2 regions of the Pantoea sp. Lu_F5_004 genome follow, and region 1 is predicted to be linked to the other one. Evidence: predicted binding sites of a transcription regulator. Region 1 holds the regulator's gene; the other holds the start of a gene.
What was found. Region 1 encodes PhoB, which activates phosphate uptake and scavenging genes when phosphate is short. Its sites were predicted from a motif close to CTGTCATAAAACTGNCNNAT; they were not measured.
Positions count from the first base shown of each region.

Region 2: the regulator PhoB is predicted to act here: its motif matches at 2,489-2,508, upstream of ugpB (sn-glycerol-3-phosphate ABC transporter substrate-binding protein UgpB).

Region 1 covers NZ_CP194946.1:3,125,297-3,129,025, forward strand. The annotation lists gene phoR (phosphate regulon sensor histidine kinase PhoR) at 1-983, opposite strand, end outside; gene phoB (phosphate response regulator transcription factor PhoB) at 998-1,687, opposite strand; gene sbcD (exonuclease subunit SbcD) at 1,885-3,084, shown strand; gene ACR8BN_RS14650 (AAA family ATPase) at 3,081-3,729, shown strand, end outside.
Region 2 covers NZ_CP194946.1:360,819-364,547, forward strand. The annotation lists gene ACR8BN_RS01665 (high-affinity branched-chain amino acid ABC transporter permease LivM) at 1-717, shown strand, start outside; gene livG (high-affinity branched-chain amino acid ABC transporter ATP-binding protein LivG) at 714-1,481, shown strand; gene livF (high-affinity branched-chain amino acid ABC transporter ATP-binding protein LivF) at 1,483-2,196, shown strand; gene ugpB (sn-glycerol-3-phosphate ABC transporter substrate-binding protein UgpB) at 2,602-3,729, shown strand, end outside.

The sequences.
Region 1 (3,729 bases):
TTGTAAACCAGATTGGAGATGGCGCTGCGCAGCTGTTCATCGTTGCCGAACACTTTCAGATGGGGATCGGTATGGAAATGGATGTCGTGACGGCCGCCACTCAGCGTTGCCGCCTCATGCTGCAGCAGTTTCAGCATCACCGGCACATCGACCTTCTCTTTCAGATCGATTGCGGGCGCGGCTTCAATGCGCGACAGCGTAAGCAGCTGTTTGACCAGGCTGTCCATGCGGCGCGTCTGCTCCGACATGGTGTGCAGCGCTTTGCTGCGCGAAGGCTCGCTCATCACCGAGTCGTTCATCATCTCCAGGTAGCCCTGCAGCACCGTGAGCGGTGTGCGCAATTCATGGCTGACGTTGGCAAAGAAGTTGCGGCGCGCCCCTTCTAGCTGATGCATCTGCGTGACATCACGCGCCACCAGCAGCCACTGCCCTTCGCTGTAGGGCATGACGCGGAACTCCATGTGAAGTTTGTTGTTCAGCACCAGCGTCAGCGGCTTGTCGAAATCGCGCTGGCGAAGATAGCGGGAGAACTCCGGATAACGGAGCAGATTGAGGATGTTCTGGCCATTATCTTCCGGCCAGCGCAGACCCAGGTGCTGCTGCGCCAGGCCGTTACACCAGAAAATGGTGCCCTCTTCGGTAGTCAGGATCACCGCATCCGGCAGCGACTCGGCACCGCTGCGGAAACGCTTAATCAGATTGCCCAGTTCACGCCGTCGCCGCCGGTTGCGGAGCTGCATCTGGTAAAGACCATAAAACAGCGGTTCCCAGCTGGCACGCCCGGCCGGTGGCGTCATGGTGCGGTCGAGCCACAGCCAGTGCGACAGCCGCATCAGATTGTGAAAATGCCACAACAGCACCGTCAGCACGCTCAGTAGCAGCCACCAGGGCAGACCGCCGAACAGCAGGCCCAGCAGCACTGCGGGCAGACAGACCAGCAGCAGTTCTGTCAGTAATCTCTTCCAGGAGAGGCGTTCCAGCACGGTTAAGGCTCCGTTTAGTAGCGGGCAGAGAAACGATACCCTGTTCCGCGAACGGTTTGTACCATGCGATCGTGGCCGGACACTTCCAGCGCTTTACGTAAACGGCGGATGTGAACATCGACAGTACGATCTTCCACATACACATTGGTGCCCCAGACGTGGTTCAGCAGCTGTTCGCGGCTGTAAACGCGTTCCGGGTGGGTCATAAAGAAGTGCAGCAGCTTATATTCGGTGGGGCCCATCTCCAGCGGCGTGGTTTCGGACATCACGCGATGTGAGGAGGGATCCAGACTCAGCCCCTGCATCTCAATCACCTCTTCCACGGCCATCGGCGAAATACGGCGCATCACCGCTTTGATTCTCGCCATCAGCTCTTTAGGTGAAAAGGGTTTGGTAATGTAATCATCGGCACCTACTTCCAGGCCGCGCACCCGATCCTCCTCTTCGCCGCGCGCGGTGAGCATCATCACCGGGATATCGCGGGTCATCGCCTCGCGTTTCAGGTGCTTGATAAACTGAATACCGCTGCCACCGGGTAACATCCAGTCCAGCAAAATCAGATCGGGCCAGGGTTCAATCAGCTTGCCAACGGCGCTGTCATAATCTTCCGCCTCGATTGGCTGATAGTCGTTCTGCTCCAGAACAAAACACAACATTTCACGGATGGGGGCTTCATCCTCCACAACCAAAATGCGCTTAGCCATTATTACTCCTGCTGATTATGACGGATGTCACTGAGATTCGCGGCGCCATTATGCGTCAGATTTGTGACACTTTTATGAAAAACATAACCTGCCTGTAACCTCACTGGTAATCATTTATGACAGCGCAGCGACAATTTTTTGCTTTGGCCGCAGAGCCAGTATAATCGCCGGGCGAATCACAACGGCAGGGACTCATCATGCGCATCATTCATACTGCGGACTGGCATCTGGGGCAGTTCTTCTACAACAAAAGTCGGGCAGCCGAACATCAGGCGTTTCTCGACTGGCTGTTGATCCAGATTGAACAGCATCAGGTGGATGCGTTGATCATCGCAGGCGATCTGTTTGATACCGGTACACCGCCCAGCTACGCCCGCGAGATGTTCAACCGCTTTGTGGTGGCGCTGCAGCCCAGCGGCTGTCAGCTGATTGTGCTGGCGGGCAACCACGATTCCGTTGCTACGCTGAATGAGTCGCGTGAGCTGCTCGCCTGCCTCAATACCCGGGTGATCGCCACCCCGCAGGAGAAGGATGATGTGCTGCTGCTCAACACCCGCCAGGGCGAGCCGGGCGCGCTGCTGTGTGCGATTCCCTATCTGCGGCCGCGCGATATTCTGCGCAGCCGGGCGGGTCAGTCGGGACGCGACAAGCAGACCTCGCTGCTGGAAGCGATCGCCCACCACTATCATCAGCGTTTCACTGCCGCCCAGGCGCTGGGCCATGCACTGCCGATTATCGCCACCGGCCATCTCACCACCGTCGGCGTCAGCCAGAGCGATTCGGTGCGCGACATCTATATCGGGACGCTGGATGCCTTCCCGGCCAGCGCGTTTCCCGCGGCTGACTATATCGCACTGGGGCATATTCATCGCGCCCAGCGCGTCGCGGGCAGCGAACATATCCGCTACAGCGGCTCGCCAATTCCGCTGAGCTTTGATGAGCTGGGCACAGAAAAAAGCGTCTTCCTGCTGGAGCTCACCACCAGCGGCCTGCAATCAGTCACGCCGCTGGTGGTGCCACAGGCGCAGCCGATGCAGGTGCTGAAAGGATCGCTGGCGCAGATTGCAGAGCAGTTAAACGCCTTCAGCACGGCAGAGCAGGAGAAGCCGACCTGGCTCGACATCGAAGTCACCACCCAGGAGTACCTCAGCGATCTGCAGCGTCAGGTAGAAACCCTGACCGCCACGCTGCCGGTCGAAGTCCTGTTGCTCCGCCGCAGCCGTGAACAGCGACAACAGAGCCTGGCGCGGCTCGACAACGAAACCCTGAGTGAGCTGAAGGTGGAGGAGGTCTTTGCCCGCCGGCTGGCGCTGGATGAGGAGCTGCAACCGGCACAAATCGCCGAGATGACCACCCTGTTCCGCCAGACGCTGGCCGCCATGGAAGAGACCCAATGAAGATCCTCACGCTACGGTTCAAAAACCTCAATGCCCTGCGCGGTGAATGGTTCATCGACTTCCGCGCCGAACCTTTTGCCAGCAACGGCCTGTTCGCCATTACCGGTGCCACCGGCGCCGGTAAAACCACCCTGCTGGATGCCATCTGCCTGGCGCTCTATCACCAGACGCCGCGCCTGGGCGCGATTTCCCAGAGCCAGAATGCGCTGATGACTCGCGACTGCGCCGAATGTCTGGCCGAGGTGGAGTTTGAGATCAAAGGAGAAGCCTGGCGCGCCTTCTGGAGCCAGAACCGCGCGCGCGGCACTGCCGACGGCAAGCTACAGGCACCGCGCGTTGAGCTGGCACGCTGCGCCGACAACATCATTGTTGCCGACAAAGTTGGTGACAAGCTGAAGCTGATCGAAACCCTCTCCGGGCTCGATTTCGAAAGGTTTACCCGCTCGATGATGCTGTCACAGGGCCAGTTCGCCGCCTTTCTCAACGCCAAAGCCAGTGAGCGCGCGGAACTGCTTGAGGAGCTGACCGGCACCGAAATTTACGGTCTGATTTCCGCCGCCATCTACGAGCGCCACAAAGAGGCAAAAACCCAGCTGGATCTGCTGCGCAGCCAGGCGGGAGCGATGGCGCTGCTGGATAGCGACG
Region 2 (3,729 bases), 1.3 Mb from region 1:
CTGCGACTGCGCGGCGACTATCTGGCGATAGTGACGCTGGGCTTCGGTGAGATCGTGCGTATTCTGCTGCTGAACAATACCGCCCTGACCGGTGGGCCGAATGGCATCAGCCAGATCCCGAAACCAACGCTGTTTGGTCTGGAATTTGGCCGTACGCCGCGTGAAGGCGGCTGGGATACCTTCCATAACTTCTTTGGGCTGAAGTACGATCCCAGCGACCGCATTATCTTCCTCTACCTGGTGGCGCTGCTGCTGGTGGTGCTGACGCTGTTTGTGATTAACCGGCTGCTGCGGATGCCACTGGGCCGTGCCTGGGAAGCCCTGCGCGAGGATGAGATTGCCTGTCGTTCACTGGGTCTCAGCCCGACCCGCATCAAGCTGACCGCCTTTACCATCAGTGCCGCGTTTGCCGGTTTTGCCGGCAGCCTGTTCGCGGCGCGTCAGGGCTTTGTCAGCCCGGAATCCTTTACCTTTGTCGAATCCGCCTTTGTGCTGGCGATTGTGGTTCTGGGCGGGATGGGTTCGCAGTTTGCGGTGATTCTGGCCGCCATCCTGCTGGTGGTGTCACGCGAGCTGATGCGCGATCTCAATGAGTACAGCATGCTGGTGCTGGGTGGCCTGATGGTGCTGATGATGATCTGGCGTCCGCAGGGCCTGTTGCCGATGAAGCGTCCGCATCTGAAGCTCAGGACTGGTAAACAAGGAGAGCAGGCATGATTCAGCCTTTATTAGCCGTTGAAGGCCTGATGATGCGCTTCGGCGGTCTGTTAGCCGTGAACAATGTGGCGCTGGAGCTGCGTCCGCAGGAGATCGTTTCGCTGATTGGCCCCAATGGTGCCGGTAAAACCACCGTGTTCAACTGCCTGACCGGCTTTTACAAGCCAACCGGCGGGACGATCACATTGCGTGAGCAGCATCTGGAAGGGTTGCCGGGCCAGAAGATTGCGCGGATGGGCATTGTGCGGACGTTCCAGCACGTGCGTCTGTTCCGTGAGATGACGGTCATTGAGAACCTGCTGGTGGCGCAGCATCAGCATCTGAAAAGCGGCGTATTTTCCGGTCTGCTGAAAACCCCGGCGTTTCGCCGCAGTGAGAGCGAGGCGCTGGATCGTGCGGCGACCTGGCTGGAGCGGGTAGGGTTGCTGGATCTGGCTAACCGTCAGGCGGGCAATCTGGCCTATGGTCAGCAGCGTCGACTGGAGATTGCGCGCTGTATGGTGACGCGCCCGGAGATCCTGATGCTGGATGAACCGGCGGCGGGCCTTAACCCCAAAGAGACCCATGAGCTGGATGCGCTGATTGCGGAGCTGCGTGGCGAACATAAGGTGTCGGTGCTGCTGATTGAACATGATATGAAGCTGGTGATGGGGATTTCTGACCGTATTTATGTGGTCAATCAGGGAACGCCGCTGGCTAACGGAACGCCGGAAGAGATTCGTAATAACCCGGATGTCATTCGTGCCTATTTAGGAGAGGCCTGAGATGGCAAATGCGATGTTAACCATTGAGAACGTCAGCGCCCACTACGGCAAAATTCAGGCGCTGCACAACGTCAGCCTCTATATCAATCAGGGCGAAATCGTCACCCTGATTGGCGCTAACGGTGCCGGAAAAACCACGCTGCTGGGTACGCTATGCGGCGAACCGCGCGCGACGCAGGGCACCATTACCTTTGATGGCAAAACCATTACCGACTGGCAAACCTCACGCATTATGCGTGAAGCGATCGCCATCGTGCCGGAAGGCCGGCGGGTCTTTTCGCGCATGACGGTAGAAGAGAACCTGGCGATGGGGGGCTTTTTTGCCAGCCGTCCGGACTACCTGACGCGGATCAAGCGCGTTTATGAACTCTTCCCGCGTCTGGAGGAGCGTAAAATCCAGCGCGCCGGGACGATGTCGGGCGGCGAACAGCAGATGCTGGCGATTGGCCGTGCGCTGATGAGTCAGCCGCGCCTGCTGTTGCTGGATGAACCGTCGCTGGGACTGGCACCAATCATTATTCAGCAGATCTTCGACACCATTGAGCAGCTGCGCAGCGAGGGAATGACGATTTTCCTGGTGGAGCAGAATGCGAATCAGGCGCTGAAGCTGGCGGATAGGGGCTATGTGCTGGAGAACGGGCATGTGGTGCTCGAAGACACAGGTGCAGCACTCCTTTCCAACGAAGCCGTCCGCAGCGCATACCTCGGAGCTTAACATTCAGAGGCCTGGCTTGCTTGCCAGGTTGCGGTTGGGCAGTGCTCGCCATCCTCACGTACTACGTGTACGCTCCGGTGGCTGCGCGCTGTCCGCCCGCAACCTGCCTGCGCCGCCGACGGCCTTGAGTGTCGGTGTTAGAGGGGCCGCCATCGTCTTTTGCGTTTGGTGAAGTGAAAACCCGCTGCGGGCTTTTTTACTGCCCAGACGCTCTGCAAATTATGTAACCAAAACCTGGCAGCGGTGACGCGTTACCGCTGCGCTGCCAGCGTCTTCTTTTCCGCTATTCAGTCTGTCACCCGGCTGTCATCTTTCTGTTATTAATCCTTCATTTCCCCGTGTCATGTTACTTCGCGAAACAGAAATCCGTGATTTCACGCGTATTTACCTGCACAGGAAAATTCTATGTCCGTCGTTACCTTTCGTCGTAGCCTGATGAGCGTGCTGCTCGGTCTGACGCTCAGCAGCCATGCCATGGCCGCCACTGAGATCCCTTTCTGGCACTCTATGGAAGGCGAGCTAGGCAAAGAAGTGGATTCGCTGGCACAGCGTTTTAACCAGACGCATCCCGATTACAAAATTGTTCCGACCTACAAAGGTAACTACGAGCAGAGCCTGGCAGCAGGGATTGCGGCAGTGCGCAGCGGCAAAGCCCCTGCGGTGCTGCAGGTTTATGAAGTCGGTACAGCGACCATGATGGCCTCGCAGGCGATTGTGCCGGTGCATCAGGTCTTCAAAGACGCCGGTATCCCCTTTGATGAAAAGCAGTTCGTGCCAACGGTGGCGGGCTACTACAGCGACAGCAAAGGTCAGCTGATCTCTCAGCCGTTCAACAGCTCGACGCCAGTGCTCTACTACAACAAAGACGCCTTTAAAAAAGCGGGTCTGAACCCGGACCAGCCGCCGAAAACCTGGCAGGAGCTGGCGACGGATGCCGCCGCACTGCGCAAATCGGGCATGAGCTGTGGCTACGCCAGCGGCTGGCAGGGCTGGATCCAGATTGAAAACTTCAGTGCCTGGCACGCTCTGCCGGTAGCGACCAAAAACAACGGGTTTGACGGACTTGATGCGGTGCTGGAGTTCAACAAGCCGGTACTGGTTCGTCATATCGAGCTGCTGGAAGCGATGAACAAGAAAGGGGACTTCACCTACTTTGGCCGCAAAGATGAGTCCACCGCCAAGTTCTACAACGGCGACTGCGGTATCACCACCGCCTCATCCGGTTCGCTGGCTGATATCCGTCATTACGCCAAATTCAACTTCGGCGTTGGCATGATGCCGTATGACGAGACCGTGCCGAATGCGCCGCAGAACGCCCTGATCGGCGGCGCCAGCCTGTGGGTGATGAAAGGCAAAGATGCCGCAACCTACAAAGGTGTGGCTGAGTTTATGCAGTTCCTCGCTAAACCGGAAATAGCCGCGGAATGGCACCAGAAAACCGGCTATCTGCCGATTACCACCGCCGCCTACGAGCTGACTAAGCAGCAGGGCTTCTACGATAAGAATCCGGGCGCGGATATCGCCACCCGTCAG